2 regions of the Paenibacillus vulneris genome follow, and region 1 is predicted to be linked to the other one. Evidence: riboswitches for the same ligand, from Rfam matches in the RefSeq annotation. Region 1 holds a riboswitch; the other holds the start of a gene.
The links. A riboswitch is a leader RNA that binds a small molecule or an ion and turns the genes downstream of it on or off. The one in region 1 is predicted to bind cyclic di-AMP.

Region 1 (8,430 bases):
TCAATAATGTTTTCTAACGAAAACTGTTAATGAGAAAAAGCTCTTTTTCTGCTATGCTGGAAAAGAGCTTTTTTTGTTGCATAAGACAATGCCAAGCAGGCTTCCACCGCATCCTTGGAGGATTGCTTATGCCTAAGAAGGAAGCAACGTCATGTTCATGGGATAGTTGTGAGAAAGGAGATAGGTCGCGATGACGATGCACGAGGAGGAACAGGAGCGCAAGCGGCGAAACGAAGCGATCCGTAACAAGCTGGCTCTGCTGCCGGAGAAGCCAGGCTGTTACTTGATGAAGAATAAAGACGACAAGGTGATTTATGTCGGTAAGGCCAAGGTGCTGCGCAACCGGGTCCGCTCCTATTTTACAGGAAGCCACAGCGCCAAGACGCAGGCTCTGGTCAATGAGATCGCCGACTTTGAATATATAGTAACGGCCAGCAACGTAGAGGCATTAATACTTGAGTGTAACCTGATCAAGCAGTATTATCCCCGCTATAACGTGCTGCTTAAGGATGACAAGTCGTTCCCGTACATCAAGATAACGAATGAGAAGCATCCGCGGCTCGAGGTGACCCGCAAGGTGTATAAGGACAAGGGCAAATATTTCGGCCCTTACCCGAACGCCTTTGCTGCACAGCAGACGAAGAAGCTGTTAGACCGGCTGTATCCGCTCCGCAAATGCAAGACGCTGCCGGAGCGCGTCTGTCTGTATTACCACCTGGGGCAATGCGTTGCCCCGTGCGAGTACGAGGTCGCTCAGGAAGAATATGACCGGATGGTGCAGGAGATTACCCGGTTCTTGAACGGGGGGCACGATGAAATTAAGCAGGATTTGACCCGCAAAATGCATGAGGCGGCGGAGGAGCTTAATTTCGAACGGGCCAAGGAGCTGCGCGATCATATAGTTCATATCGACGCGGTCATGGAGAAGCAGAAGATTACAACCCACGATATTGTGGACCGGGATGTATTCGGCTACGCGGTGGATAAGGGCTGGATGTGCGTCCAAATTCTGTACATGCGCCAAGGGAAGCTGATCGAGCGGCGCGCCTCGATGTTCCCTTATTACGGCGAGGAATACGAGGATTTCGTTTCCTTCGTCACGCAGTATTACAGCGATAACCCCGCCCTGCCGAGGGAGGTCTTCCTGCCTGCGGAGCCGGAGCAAGAGCAGGAAGCGAACGCAGCGGGCGCCGAAGCTCCGGAATCCTCCAGCGAAGAGGAACCTGCGGGGCTCGCCGAAGGAATGAAGACCGACGTCAAGGAAGCGCTGGAGAGCTGGCTTAAGGTGAAGGTCCATATCCCGCGACGCGGCTTGAAAAAAAATATGGTTCATATGGCGTGCGATAACGCCCGCGTCGGGCTGGAGGAGAAATTCCGGCTTATTGAGAGAGACGAACAGCGTACGGTCAAAGCGGTGGAAAATTTGGGCGAATGGCTCGGTACCGGGATGATTCACCGTATCGAGGCCTTCGATAACTCCAACATCCAGGGCTCCGATCCCGTATCGGCCATGGTCGTGTTTACGGACGGCAAGCCGGACCGCAAGGAATACCGCAAATACAAGATTCGCACGGTGCAAGGGCCGGACGACTACGAAACGATGCGTGAGGTTATTCGCCGGAGATACGAACGGGTACTTAAAGAAAACCTGCCAATGCCGGATCTTATCGTCGTGGACGGCGGCAAAGGGCAGATTTCGGCGGCCGTCGATGTGCTTGAAAATGAGCTGGGGCTATATATCCCGGTCTGCGGCCTTGTTAAGGACGCCAAGCATAAAACGGCGGAGCTGATGACGGGAGACCCGCCCGAGGTCGTTCCGCTTCCCAGGGACAGCCAGGAATTTTACTTGCTCCAGCGGATTCAAGATGAGGTCCACCGTTTCGCGATCACCTTCCATCGGGAGACGCGCGCGAAGTCGATGGTCGTATCGACTCTGGATTCCATTCCAGGCATCGGGGAGAAGCGGCGCAAGGCGCTCTTGAAGCACTTCGGCTCTCTTAAAAAAATAAAAGAAGCCGGCATTGAGGATTTCCGGCCTCTTGGAATCGGGGAAAAGCTGGCTTCGCAAATTTTGCGGTCGCTGAACGGCGAAACGGAAGAGCCGCTTCAAGAAGATGAGAGCGGTGAAGAAAATCAGCAGGAAGCCAACGCCATCGAATAGGTTGGCGGAAGCTTCCTGCTTTTTGACATTATAACCGGGAGGAATCTAATGACTCGTACGGAGGGTCGGAGGGTTCCTCTTTGCTTTGGCATGGAGCCAAGCGACGGCCAGGCCCACCAGCCCGGGGAAGAGGATATAGAAGATGCCGGTGATGAGAAACGGCGTGCCCTTCAAGTCCAATAGCGACAAGCCCATCAGGATGCTGTCCATCGTTGCGTGAGCGAAGAGTACGGTCATCAAGCTGTATTTCAAAAAGGCATAGCCAAAAATGATTCCGATGATCGTTACCTCAATAAAACGCGTATAGACCGGGTAGATAGGGTACTGCGTATGACTGAGCGCCCAAATCATGCTCGGCAGCAGCACTGCAAGGAACCGGTTGCGAACGAGCTTCATGAAGAAGGCGATGCCGAACAGCCGGTAGATGGCTTCCTCGGATATCGCCGCTGCCCATGCCATTAGAGGAAAAGCCGCGGGCCATGACATGTTCAGGACGGAATCGGCAGGGTCGTTCACGGACCAGACATCAAAGTATTCGCCCGCTATGAAAAATAACGTTTGCTGCACGGCCAGGATGAAAATGCAGAGCAAATACCCCCGAATCATTGAGCTGCGGATATGCCCCCCAAAGGATTCGTCCCTCCAAACAGGCCAGGTAATCCAGCCCTGCCTCTGCCATAGCTGACGTCCCGCCTGAAACGAAAAATAGACGCTGACAGCCATGATAACAGTAACAATATTAATAAACCAAAGGTTAAACATAGCGCCCCAATCGGAAGGCCCATTGGAATGCATGGTCCGGAATGCCGGAAGCATGTTGAAATTGTTGAAAATATAAATCGCAACAAAAATGAAGGTTAAAAAGATCCCGCGCCGAAAGGTCCATTCTTTACGGTATCGAATCATAAGGAATACAGCCGCAGCCGCCATGATGAGAGAAGCTCCGAGACTAATCCGGGTCATCAAGGAAGCATTGTCATTCTGCTGTTCCTTCCACTCGGCAAAGGACGCAGGTATGGAAAACGCCGTATGGAAGGCCGTGACCTTTCCGCCGTCTACCGACAAGCTTAACCTAAGCTTGGCTTCTCCTATTTGTTTGTCTTTACTCTCAAATAGGTAAGGCATACCGCGACCGTTCGTTACAGGCGGTTCCGGCTCGGTTACCGGATGGATTCTCGTGAAATCGGATAGCGTGTAGCCCTGGTCCTTCAACGCTTGCTCCGCTATCGCCAATGAGTCTCCCAATGAGGCAACAGTCTGCTTTTTGCTCGAGGGAGCGTAGTACGCGTTCCAGCCCATTATATTTAAGTTGGTAAAGTTAACCTCTACGTAATAGGTAGCAAGGTTCGAATTGTCGTTAATTTCCACCTCAAAATAATCGATAGGATAGGCGGCAAAGCGCTTGACATATTCATCGAGCAGCTCCGCTTTTTGCAGATAGCCGCTTCGATCGGAATGAGACTGAAACAAGGTGCCGGTACGATAATCGGCCGAGAGCCCGAAGCGCTCCTGAACGAACCGGACGGCCGCCTCTGCTGCCTGCTGCTTCGTAACCGTTGGGAGGGAGGCCTCCTGTACTTGCTCAACCGATTCATCCTGGAGCCAGGAAGAGATGGCGGCGATCGATACATACAAAATAATTCCAAAAAGTGCCAAAATGAGAAGAGGGAAGTCGGTTTGACGTTTTACCATGCCATGTCTCCTTACTTAGAATTAGAAGCTTACATTATGCTTATAAAATGGTGAGGATATGTCATTGTATTCATTAAACTTAGCACACATGCCCGGCCAAAATCCAATGAAATTCAGAGCAAGAAGGGGAAAATCGTTGAAAAGCGAAGCGCCGGCTCTATCAGCTTCATCCTAAGTATTCTAATAATCCGAATATTACCCGTTTTCGAGTAAAAGCGACTTTGTGATTACAAGCAAAGCACATTATAATTCATATCAATTGAATAAAAAGCCGAATTTCTTTTTGAAAACGGGGGAACCATGAGTAATAAGGGGTGAATTCGATTCCATTTCGCGAGATGGAATTGATAGGGTACCTGTGCGTCCGAATCCGTCAGCTAACCTCGTAGGCTTTGTTGCAGGAACCTGTATAGGCATTGGGTTTCCAGTGTCTTTTTTATTGCCTGAAAACCGAAATTGAGGTGAACGATGAAGCCCGTAACCAAAAAAATTCAACTCACACCGCCGCAAATATTAGTTATCGGCTTTGCATTGATTATTCTTGCCGGAGCCATGCTCCTGTCCCTCCCGGTCGCCTCGGCTACAGGCAAGCCCTTGCGCTTTCTGGATGCGTTGTTTACCGCGACATCGGCCACCTGTGTGACAGGGCTCGTCGTTGTGGATACGGGAACGTTTTTTTCGAAATTCGGGCAAATTGTCATCATCTTGCTGATCCAGGTCGGCGGTCTGGGCTTTATGACGATGGCGACCCTGTTTGCTTTTGCGCTAAAAAAGCGAATTTCCTTGAAAGAACGGTTAATCCTGCAGGAAGCGATGAATCAGGGAAGCATGGAAGGGATCGTCAGGTTGATCCGCCGGGTCATTCGATACTCACTCACAATTGAACTCGCTGCGGCAGTGATTTTCTCGATTCGATGGTCGTTGGAGCTGGGCCCGGCCAAAGGGATTTATTTTGGCTTCTGGCATGCGATCTCCTTCTTCAACAATGCCGGCTTTGACCTGTTCGGATCGGTCTATGGTCCGTTCACGAGTCTTACCTCATATGTCAATGACCCCGTCGTCAATATCGTTTCAATGGGGCTTATCATTCTGGGAGGTCTTGGGTTTGTAGTCATGTCGGACGTGATGGACTACAGGAACCACCGGCGGCTGTCGCTGCATTCCAAGGTGGTCTTGAGCGCGACAGGCTTGCTTATCCTTATTGGTGCACTCGTCATCTTTATATTTGAATTTACGAATGCCAAAACCTTAGGCTCACTGACGTGGGGAGGCAAGATCTGGGCAGCCTTCTTCCAATCGGTAACTCCGCGCACGGCGGGAGCCAATACGGTAGATTTGGGAAGCCTGCGCCAGGCGACGCAGTTTTTCATGATCATCCTGATGTTTATAGGCGCTTCTCCTGGCTCCACCGGGGGCGGGATCAAGACGACCACCTTCACGACGCTGATTGGCGCGATGATAGCTATGGTCCGGGGGAAGGAAGACATTGTCCTGTTTCATTACCGTTTGGGTAAGGACCGTATTTTGAAAGCTATTACGCTTACGATGATCGCCTTGTTTATGGTCATCTTCGTTGCGATGATTTTGTCCACGACGGAAAACCATCCATTCCTGATGATTTTGTTCGAGGTGACCTCCGCCTTCGGCACGGTTGGCTTGACGATGGGAATGACGACGGATTTGACCGATGTCGGCAAAATATTGATTTGCCTGATGATGTTTGCAGGCCGTCTCGGTCCTTTGACGCTGGCATATGCGCTTGGGCCAAAAACCGAAAAAGAATTATACAGATACCCGGAAGGGAAAATAACCATCGGATAGGGGAAAAGTTAAGACAATGAAACGTAGTCAGTATGCAGTGATTGGGCTGGGGAGATTCGGATCGAGTTTGGCCAGGGAGCTGGTGGATCTCGGATACGAGGTTTTGGGCATCGATAAGGATGAGGAAGCCGTAGAGGAGATGAGCGATGTCTTGACGCATGTCGTCGTCGCGGATTCTACAGATGAAGATGTGTTGAAGTCGCTAGGCATGCGTAATTTTGATTGTGCGGTCGTCTCCATCGGGGATGATATTCAGGCAAGCATTTTGACAGCGATCCTGCTCAAGGACCTTGGTGTCAAGATGGTGGTCACGAAGGCGCTCTCCGAGCTTCACGGGAAGGTGCTGAACAAGATCGGCGTTGACCGGGTGATCTTCCCGGAGCGGGATATGGGGATTCGCGTAGCGCATCAGCTGGTTTCACCGAACCTGCTCGATTATATCGAGCTGTCCAAAGATTATACCATCGCAGAGCTGTCGGTACCTAAGCGCTTATCCGGCCGGACGCTCAAGGAGCTGGACCCTCGGGCCAAATACGGGTGCAGTGTCGTCGCTATCAATAAGAAGCACGGCGTCATTATTGCTCCGACCGCTGTAGATACGCTGGATGAACAGGACATTATGGTCATCATAGGAACGAACGAGCAGATTGATTTGTTCGAGAGCGAAGTAATCCGTTAGCAAATAATCAGCCGTCACAAGAAATAGAGACGCTGCACATCTGGGACAATGGAGTGACAAAAGAGCATGGCCAACGACGTTTCGGAAATAGTCCATCATATCTTGCTATTATTGGTGCTCATTCTTGGTCTGGGGATGGTTTTCGGACGCTTGGCCGGCAAATTGAAGCTGCCTGATGTCGCTTTATTCCTGATCGCGGGCATGATTGTAGGGCAGGGACTGCACTGGGTCTCAGAGACCAGCAGCTCACTGACCAATCAATTCATCTTGACTATCGGCTCCGTGCTCATTTTGTTCGATGGAGGGCGCAACATCCGGCTGTCCGGCCTGAAGAAGGTATGGCTGTCCGTCGCGCTATTGAGCGTGCCGGGCGTGTTGATAACCTGCGGAGTCGTTGCTATGGCGGCACATTGGCTGCTGGGCATTCCGCTTCTGTATGCCGTATTGCTCGGAGCCATCATTTCGTCCACGGACCCGGCTACGCTTATCCCTGTGTTCAAGCAGGTGACGATCCGTACGAAGGTCCGTGAGACCGTCGAGAGTGAATCGGCCTTCAACGATGCGACAGGCTCCATTCTCACCTTCACGGTGCTGGCTGTCGTTACTGGAAGCCATTCATTCTCTATTGCCGCGAGCATTAAGGAATTTGTGTTGACGGCTGCAGGCGGTATCCTGGTCGGGGGTGTCATTGGCATGGCGTTAGCCTTCGTGACGGCTCATTTGAAGCTGGGCTGGTTCCGTGATTATGCGACTATCGCTCTGGTTGTAACCGCTATAGGCTCCTACTGGATCGGGGATACGCTTCATGTCAGCGGATTTATGGCGACCTTTACGGCAGGACTTGTATGGGGGAATACGGACGTATTCAAGCTCGACATGAACGACAAGCTTCATGAAATGGGGCATTTTAGCGATAATATGACGGTCATTATGCGGATGCTGATCTTTATGCTGCTCGGCAGCCAGGTCAATTTCCAGGTGATCTGGGCCCACTTGTGGCCAAGCCTGGGCGTCATTGCCGTATTCATGCTGATTGCCAGACCCCTTGCGGTGCTGATTTGTACGCTGCCTGACCGGAGGGCTCAATGGAGCTGGAACGAAATCGTCTTTATGTTCTGGGTCCGCGAAACGGGCGTCATACCGGCGGCGTTGTCAGGCATGGTTGCAGGGCTTGGGGTGCAGCATGCCGACGTCATTGCTTCCGTGACCTTTCTTGCGGTTCTTCTGACTATATTGCTGCAGGCAGGGACGACCGCCTATGTCGCCAAAAGGCTCGGTATCGAGGAGAAAAAGGAGACGGCCGGGGACCGGCTGCAATCCAATCCTAAACCGGCTGTTTGAAAAACTCCTTGGCCTTCTCAATAAAGCGCTGCGCCGAAGGATGATGGACGACCTCTTCTGTAAACAACAGGGAGGTCGTTCTTGTCATTTGCTCCAAAGCGGGGATGAAACGCACGACCAGCTCATTATCCTTGACCAGATTGCTTCGCAGATACGATTCCGGCAGCAGCGTCGCTGTTTTGCAGGTGGAGACCAGGCGGATGATGGCCTCGAAGGAGTCGATCTCCATTTTGACGTCCGGCTGAATCGCGTAGCGATGGAACATTTCATCCATTAGGATGCGGTACCAGGTGCCCCGGGAGAATAAGATCATAGGCAGCTCATGCAGGTCGCCTATTTCAATAGAAGCTTTATCTACGAACGGATGCCCGAGCGGCAGGACCAGGCATAAATGATCGTCGAACAGCGGCACGCATTTGAGGCCCGGATGCTCGATTTTGGAAGCGACGAGACCGATGTCGACCTTCCTCTCCTTGACCATGGGAACGATCTCATGCGTTTTGCCGGTAACGGCTTTAATGTCGGTATTCGGGTAGTTCTTCGTATAGATAGTGATAAGGTCAGGCAAGGTAGACTGCAGTGTCGTCAGGCTTGCCCCTATAATGATGCTCGCGGGCTTGACGGTCGTCTTGAATTCCTCGATCGAGCGCATCAGCTTCCTTTCCAGATGACGCTGCTCAATGGCGTGCTCATAGACAATTTGGCCTGCACGGGTAATCTCAAGCCGCTTTCCTTT
Region 2 (8,430 bases), on a different contig from region 1:
TATCGAGAAGCCTGCCCCGCAGCCGCTCAGCTCCCGCATCGTCGAGTATCATATGAACGTCGAGCTGGATGCGGCGAAAAAGCAGATTGCCGGCACTCAGACGCTGACCTGGAAAAATCCCGGAAGCCAGCCGGTACAAGAGCTTTACTTCCACATGTACCCGAATGCGTTCAAATCCAAAAAAACGACCTTCATGAAAGAGTCCGGCGGCAAGCTGAGGGAAGATAAAAGCACAGAAAACAATACAGGGAATATGGACATCAGCAGTATCAAAACGTTAGAGGGCGAGGAGCTCGTCTCCAAAATGGAGTATGTTCAGCCCGACGACGGTAACAAGGATGACCAGACCTTGATGAAAATCACCCTGCCCAAGGCGGTGAACCCCGGAGAGCGAATCACGCTGAAAACCAACTTTTCCGTTCAGTTCCCTTCTGTGTTCGCCAGGATGGGGTACGCCGACGATTTCATCATGGCTGGGCAGTGGTTCCCGAAGGTAGCCGTCTATGAGCCGGCAGGTACCAGAGGACGCACGGCCGAGGGCTGGAATTTGCACCAATATCACGGCAATTCGGAGTTTTATGCGGATTTCGGCATTTTTGACGTACGCATCAAAGTGCCGTCCAGCTACACAGTTGCAGCCACCGGTTTTCCGACGAAGCCGCCTGCGGACGACGGGAAGACGAAAACCTATTCGTTCTATTCCGATGACGTGCATGATTTTGCCTGGGCCGCCTCCCCTCATTTCATTTATTATGAAGAGCCCTACGCCACCCAGCAAATTCCGGGCGTCCGCATCAAGCTGTATCTCGATCCCAAGCACGAGCAGCTGAAAAACCGTTACATGACCGCCGCCAAAAAAGCATTGGCACGGTTCTCCCAATGGTATGGCAGCTACCCGTACTCCACGCTCTCGATCGTTGTACCGCCCGAGAACGGCAATGGAGCAGGTGGCATGGAATACCCGACACTCGTCACCGGTTGGGGAGCAGCCAGCGAACAGCCGGACCTGGAGCTTGAGCGGGTAATCGTACATGAAATTGGACATCAATTCTGGTATGGCATGGTCGCGAACAACGAGTTCGAGGAAGCTTGGCTGGATGAGGGCTTTACCTCCTATGCCGAGGATAAGCTGATGGAGCTGGAGTACGGCGTTAAGCCGAATCTGCTCGTGGAGTCCAGCTATATGACTTCTCCGGCAGCGCTCAAGCTGGATTCCTGGGCGTACCGGGGCCACAATCAATATGCCGAGAACGTCTACATCCGGGCCAAGCTGGTATTAAAGTCGCTCGAGCAGCAAATCGGCCGGGATACGATGGACCGTGTGATGAAGACCTATTTCCAGCGCTGGAAGTTCAAGCATCCGACGACCTCCGATTTCCAGAAGGTACTGGAGGACGTGACCAAGACGAGCTGGGCAGCCTTCTTCGATCAATATGTCTATAACGGCCTTATGGTAGACTACGCCGTGACCGGCATTCACAGCAAGCAGGTTGTCCAGGAAGGACAGCCCTTATATGAGAATACGGTCCGTATTCAAAGGTTCGGGGGAACCTATTCTACGATTCCCATCCGCTTCCATTTTGCCGATGGCTCGCAAATTGATAAAACCTGGGACGGGATCGACGCCGACGTCCAGTTCAAGCTGAATCACACGGCGCCTTTGGATTACGCTTCTATCGACCCGCATTACTCTATCGTGCTGGAAAACAAGCGAATCAACAGCTTTATGAAAACTAATGTGGACAGCAAGCTATCCATTCGCTGGAATGTCGGTGTGGTCAAATTAATCGAGACCTTGTTCGGCTGGGTCGCATGGTGAGGTGAGCAAGCGCTTATGTTGAATTTAATAAAAAAAGGATTGGGCTTAACCTGGAACCAGCCTTTTACCGTATGCACTCTATTTATTTATAATCTGCTGTGGGGGCTCGGGCTCTTCGAATGGATCCACTCCATCGTCTTCCCCTTGCTCCGCCGCTATCCCGGCAAAGAGCAGGCCCGTGAAGCGGTACAGCTCTTCTGGATCGAAGGCCAGTTCCAATTGACGAAGACCGACCTCGTGCAGCCTTACCTTCTGTGGGGGCTCGGGCTGCTGCTGGCCCGCATGCTGCTCACCCCGGTGCTGAACGCCGGTGTATACTACTCACTTAAGCATACCGAATTAAACGCCGGTTACCGGTTCGTCCAAGGGATACGTGAGCTGACCTTACCGTTCTTCGGCTACTATCTGGCCCAAATGGCGCTGCAGCTCGGCCCGCTGTACTGGCTGATCCCCAAAGCAGCCCAGCTGTACAGCAAGCAAGCAACACTGTATGCGGCTGCGCAGGAATTGCTGCCTTGGCTCGGCGCCTATCTGGCCTACATGTTTATTCTGCAGACGCTGTTTATGTATCTGCAATTCGGGAAAGTATGCGGAAAGTCATCCTTATTCTCCGTATCCCTCCTGCTGCGCAACGTTCTTCCTGCCCTGTTGATCGCTGTCACGGTCGCACTGATCGGCCTTCTTATTACCGCCGCCGTCGTGACATCCACCATGATATGGGCCGGATTCCTTGCTCTTCTCGGCTTTCAAGCCTACCGCTTCATCCATATGTTCTGCAAAATGTGGGAGATCACGGCTCAATACGCGCTTTGGTCCGCCAAAAGCGAATAGCTTCCCCCGATGTCCTGACCGGCAGAGAGAAACAAACGGACCCGCTAAATTTTAAAAAACATCAAAAAAACCGTCCGCTTCCCCTTGGAAGCTGCGACGGTTTTTTCGTGTTACAGGGTTCAGGGTTACATCCCAATTCATGCCACCCGATGTGAGATAACAGATTTTATCCATAAAGTCAATAGCCCGTTAAATCGGGCAACCTCACTACAGACAGTAATGTTCCACGATTTGGACGACGCCCATGTCAAACGACTCAGCATTTTGTCGAAATATGGATGGAAACGCCCCGTTTCCTCCCAATGATTTTTCATTGTAAACCTTTTCATCTACTGCTTTTTTAGAAATTTCGAGAAATATAGCAAAAAAACCTTTATAATTGTGAACTTTTTATGACAGCGGGAGGAAAACTGCATATTTGATCGAATTGTTGTAGTCGTAACAAAAATAACGTACATATTGCCGAATTTCCACAGCGGAAAACGGGGGATCCAAATACCCGGGTGAATTGATCTCGCAACAGAGTGATCATAGGGAGCCTTCAACCGAACCCTTAAGCTAACCTCGTAGGCATCGGAAGGGGAAAATTTCCTTTGAAAAAGTTTTTTGGTTTTGCCGTTTCTGTGGCACTGTTTTGCAGCATTCAAGTAGGAAGCGCTTTTGCGGAAACGCCGCTAAGTCAAGCCGTGAACGAAGAGCTGGGAGCGCCTTATAAATGGGCGGGCACCACAGCAAAAGGCTTTGATTGCTCCGGCTACACTTCCTTCGTCTTCGCAAAATTCGATATCGATTTGCCTCATACGTCTAAAGGACAAGCAGCGATCGGTACAACGGTGTCCCAAGATGAGCTACGCCCAGGCGATCTTGTGTTCTATAACACGGATGGCAAAGGAATCTCACATGTCGGTATTTATGTTGGTGACGGAAAGTTCTACCATTCCGCCACAAACAAAGGCGTTACCGTGACCAAGCTTAGCGATTCCTACTACGCCAAGCGTTTTGTCACAGCGAAACGCATCCTGTCGGAAGAGCAGTACCAAGCTGTGATGACCGACAGCAAATAGAAGCATCGCGCAACTATTTTTTGAAGCCCTCAGCGTTTGCCTCCGTTACGTCTCCAGCGTCCGGACAAGCCTGCAGGGCTCTCTTTCTTCTATACGATTGGTTACCCGAAAAAGTTCCACTTGAACCCGTTTTCTCGCCCTTCCAATTTCGACCAGGTGAGTAAACCTAGAGACTCACGTCTCGAAAGGAATCCTTCACTCGCTTCCCCGCTTCAGTACCGCATCCGACATCCTTACAAGCAATCGCCTTATCTCCTCAGCCGCTTCCGCATCCGTCCATTCGCCCCGATCGTTGATCTTTTTGGATACGAGTGGAATCGACAGCTGTCCTCCTTCGAACAGGTGAGCGGTTAGCATGCCTAAAGTCAGCATCAGGGAAGCATGAGCCACCTTCCCTCCTGTCGCTAGCGGGGAAGCGCTTATGGCGGCCGTCGGTTTATTCATCAGCTCTCCCGACGAGACCAGCCAATCCAACGCGTTCTTCAGAACGCCGGGCACTCCATTCGCATATTCCGGCGTACAGATCATCACTCCATCTGCCGCTTGCAGCGTCTTTCGCCATACAGCTACCGAAGCCGGTGGAGCATCTCCATCCAAGTCGGGATTAAAATGCGGGAGATCCCCTATCCCCTCAAAGCTAACCAGCTCCATCCCCTCCGGCACCAAAGCCTCTGCGGCCTGCAGCAGCCTTGTATTAGAGGATTCCTTGCGCAAGCTGCCGGAAATCGTTACGATTCTCATTCTGCTCCTCCTCCTTTTCGTCATGATACGATTATAACCTACCGGAGTAAGGAAAGCCTTATAAGCCCTGGAACTTCTTGGATGCTACAGCCATGATGATGGAAATAATACATTCTCAGGCATCTTGTGATAAATATCACATATAATTATTCGAGCTCCAGCTACAATAAAGCCATCCAATATATCCCACAGCGAACGGTTTTACATTGAGGAGGTTATTCCATGAGCAAGCACGAAATCGTAATACCCGAGAATCCCGTTTCCCATTTTTTATTCAGCAGCACCCGGGCAGGTGTGATTTGGTTAATCATTCGCCTCTATGTCGGCTACACTTGGGTTACATCCGGGTGGGGAAAAATAACGAACCCTGCATGGACCGGCGATAAAGCGGGAACCGCTCTAACAGGATTTATCAAGGGGGCATTGGCCAAAGCCGAGGCCGGCAAGGATGTTACCGGCTGGTATGCGGGCTTTCTGGAGCACTTCGTACTGCCGAATGCCAAGGTGTTCGGATTCGTTGTCGCCTTCGGCGAGCTGCTCGTAGGACTCGGATTGATCCTGGGTCTGTTAACCGGCATCGCAGCCTTCTTCGGCGGCGTTATGAACGCCAGCTTCTTATTCGCCGGAACCTTGAGCACGAACCCGATTTTATTTATTTTGGCCACATGGCTGGTGCTGGCATGGAAAAATGCAGGCTGGTACGGGTTAGACCGCTGGGCGCTGCCTTTCCTCGGTACGCCTTGGGGACGCAAAGCATCGACCGAAGGCTTCAAGTCCGCCCCGCCGCTGTAAACGCAAGCTTATCAATGGATAAGTACATGAAAAATCAGCAGCAGAAGGAACAACCCGTCCGCCGGTAACCCGCGGGCGGTTTTTTTTGCGTCCTCTCCCTCCACGCATCCAGGTACGAACCATTCACCTCTACTTGAACTATCAATCTATGATACACTGAATAAATAGATGACAAGTAAGCGGTAAGGAGATAAAGCAATGAAACTGGTATCCTGGAACGTCAATGGTTTACGTGCTTGTGTTAACAAAGGTTTTTACGATTATTTCAAGGAATGCGGAGCCGATATATTCTGTGTTCAGGAGACGAAGCTGCAGGAAGGACAAATTAGCCTGGAGCTAGGAGATTCCTACTATCAATATTGGAATTACGCCGTTAAGAAGGGGTACTCCGGCACCGCCGTCTTTACCAAGATAGAGCCGCTTTCCGTGCGATACGGCATCGAAGAGGACCAAGAAGAAGAGGGCAGGATTCTCACGCTGGAATTCGAATCATTTTATCTAGTCAATGTGTATACTCCCAATGCCCGTCGCGACCTGTCCCGGTTGGCGTACAGACTGGAGTGGGAGGAAAGGTTCCGCGCCTACCTTCAACAGCTGGACGAACAGAAGCCTGTTATCGTTTGCGGGGACCTGAATGTGGCGCATCAGGAAATAGACCTAAAAAATCCGAAGTCCAATCAAAACAATTCCGGCTTCACTCCGGAGGAACGGGAGAAAATGACGCAGCTTCTGGAGGCGGGATTTCTCGATACGTTCCGGCATTTCTACCCTGACCGGACAGATGTCTACAGCTGGTGGTCCTTCATGCCCAAGGTAAGGGAGCGGAATATCGGATGGCGCATTGATTATTTTCTGGCTTCCTCCCGACTTGCTCCCTTCTTGCTGGATGCGCAAATAGATACGGAAATCTTCGGCAGCGATCACTGTCCCGTGATTCTTACGATGTCTGACGAGATTAGCGGCTAAAAAAGACATGATGATAGATAAGATTAAGCCTATGCAGCGGCCCCTCCCTATTTATTGTTCACGATGACTGCACTCATTCGACTTAACTCAAGCCACCTCTCCGGTGGCTTTATTCTGTTGAAAAACCTATGAAGCTTGAACCATTTTCAATATATTCCAGTGGGGTATACCCCTCCAGCCGCTGTTGAAACCCATGAATTAGATTAGATTTAGCGGTATTTTCACGGGTTTCAAAGGCGGACGTAAACTCCTCCGAGGCATACCCCACCTCCATATATAGCATAGTTCTCGCAAAACTAGTTTTTTCTACAGCCTGAAGCCATCTCTCTGATGGCTTATTTTTTTCTTTATCGGTATTCGTTTGTTAAAAAATGGCTATTAAACATCGATGGTCTTAATAACCTTCGCAGGATTTCCTCCTACGACAACATTGCTAGGAACATCTTTGGTTACAATTGCCCCGGAAGCTATTACCACATTATCACCGATAGTAACGCCGGGATTAATAACGGCTCTTCCACCTATCCAAACATTATTGCCAATCGTTACAGGCTTCCCAAACTCAGCCCCAGAAACTCGTTCAAACGGGTTTAGCGGGTGTGTGGCCGTATAAATATGTACGCCTGGTGCTATAAAACAATTTTCACCGATACGGACTTCACACACATCCAGAATAACGCAATCGAAGTTCGCATAAAAATGGTTGCCTACATGAATGTTGTAGCCGTAATCGCAACGAAATGTCGGTTCCATATACAGGTTTTCACCGGTTGAACCAAAGAGCTGTTTGAGCAATTCCGTTCGTTTATCATAATCCGTTTCTATCGTTTGATTGAACAGTCTGGTCAGCTTTCTAGCGTTCTCACGGTCTTTGGTTAATTCCGGATCGGAAGCAAGGTATAATTCTCCGGCTAACATTTTCTCTTTCTCGGTTTTCGTATTCATCTTGGACATCCTTTCGTATAGGAATATCTTCATGGAATTGAGTTACAAGCCTAATAATGATCCAGACGCTTGCTTGCGGTGCCTCTAAACCGTCCCCAGCTTCCAATGTAGCATATTTCTGTCAAAGCCGGGTTATTCAACAAACGGACCTACAAAAGGACCTTAGCTTCGTAATTTTGCGAGGCCCCGAAATTAATTTATAGCTCTATAAAGAAAAAAAGGGCGTGACCACCGCCTCCCGGCAGTCCGCCACAGCCCAAATTCATTGGTAAGGGACTACGTTCATGAAACAAGGGGAGCCCGGGTGCGGGCTTCCTTATGCTGTGCCGCATCCACTTGGCTAGGCTCAGCTACAGGTACAACACAGGATTACTTGCTTTTTGGAGAAACCAAAATTTTGATTTGGCTCTTCTCCTTGATGAGAGTCTCGAAGCCTTCCTCCACAATATCGGAAAGCGGAATCCGCTTGGTCACCAGCTTGTCGGCGGGGAAATATCCTTGCTCCATCAAGCTTATGACGGCAGGGAAAATATCACGGTAGCCGATGATCCCGGCAATATTGCGCTCTTTCAGCACGATTTGGTTAGGATGAATAGATGCCTCACGCTCGAAAATGCTGACGATCATAATTTGACCGCTGATTTTTGTCGAAGCAATGGCTTGGTTCAATACGGCCGGAACGCCGGTCACTTCATAGCATACATCCGCTCCGCCGTTAGTAAGGCGCTGGATTTCTGACACAATGTCCGTTTCCGCCGGATTCAAGACTATGGCTCCCAGCTCTGCCGCTTTGCTGCGTCTCTCCTCGGACAGCTCCACCGCATAAATTTCCGATGCGCCGGAAGCCTTCAAAGCTTCGATCAGCAGCAAGCCGATCGGGCCTGTCCCGAATACAACCGCGCGGTCGCCTACTTTCAGCTGGCTCGAGCGAACGGCGTACAGGACGACAGCCGAAGGCTCAACTAATGCGCCTTGCTCATAAGATAGACTGTCCGGAATTTTGTGCACCATATGCTCATCTGCCGCAACATATTCCGAGAAGCCTCCTCCGCCCCCGGCCAGGCCCAGGAAGCCCATTTTGTCGCAAAGATTGTATTTGCCGTGTCTGCAGGATTCGCATGTGCTGCATGAGAACACAGGCTCGACCACCACACGGTCTCCAACCCGGAACCGGGTCACCCCTTCGCCGACCTCAACGATTTGTCCGGAAAACTCATGGCCCATGACGATAGGCGCTTTTTCATTCGTAAGCGGATGGGGCGTTCCCTCAGG

Region 2: another riboswitch for cyclic di-AMP. It lies ahead of ABEA66_RS04335 (C40 family peptidase); the one in region 1 lies ahead of ABEA66_RS19630 (TrkH family potassium uptake protein).

Annotation. Positions count from the first base shown of each region.
Region 1 covers NZ_BAABJG010000021.1:286,839-295,268, reverse strand. Annotated here, with positions in the region: gene trxA (thioredoxin) at 1-7, shown strand, start outside; gene uvrC (excinuclease ABC subunit UvrC) at 191-2,161, shown strand; gene ABEA66_RS19635 (CPBP family intramembrane glutamic endopeptidase) at 2,207-3,853, opposite strand; cyclic di-AMP (ydaO/yuaA leader) riboswitch at 4,113-4,260, shown strand; gene ABEA66_RS19630 (TrkH family potassium uptake protein) at 4,322-5,674, shown strand; gene ABEA66_RS19625 (potassium channel family protein) at 5,691-6,353, shown strand; gene ABEA66_RS19620 (cation:proton antiporter) at 6,420-7,694, shown strand; gene ABEA66_RS19615 (LysR family transcriptional regulator) at 7,678-8,430, opposite strand, start outside.
Region 2 covers NZ_BAABJG010000004.1:29,610-38,039, forward strand. Annotated here, with positions in the region: gene ABEA66_RS04325 (M1 family metallopeptidase) at 1-1,819, shown strand, start outside; gene ABEA66_RS04330 (hypothetical protein) at 1,835-2,650, shown strand; cyclic di-AMP (ydaO/yuaA leader) riboswitch at 3,101-3,238, shown strand; gene ABEA66_RS04335 (C40 family peptidase) at 3,244-3,714, shown strand; gene ABEA66_RS04340 (NADPH-dependent FMN reductase) at 3,910-4,455, opposite strand; gene ABEA66_RS04345 (DoxX family membrane protein) at 4,678-5,247, shown strand; gene ABEA66_RS04350 (exodeoxyribonuclease III) at 5,446-6,213, shown strand; gene ABEA66_RS04355 (sugar O-acetyltransferase) at 6,592-7,158, opposite strand; gene ABEA66_RS04360 (2,3-butanediol dehydrogenase) at 7,528-8,430, opposite strand, start outside.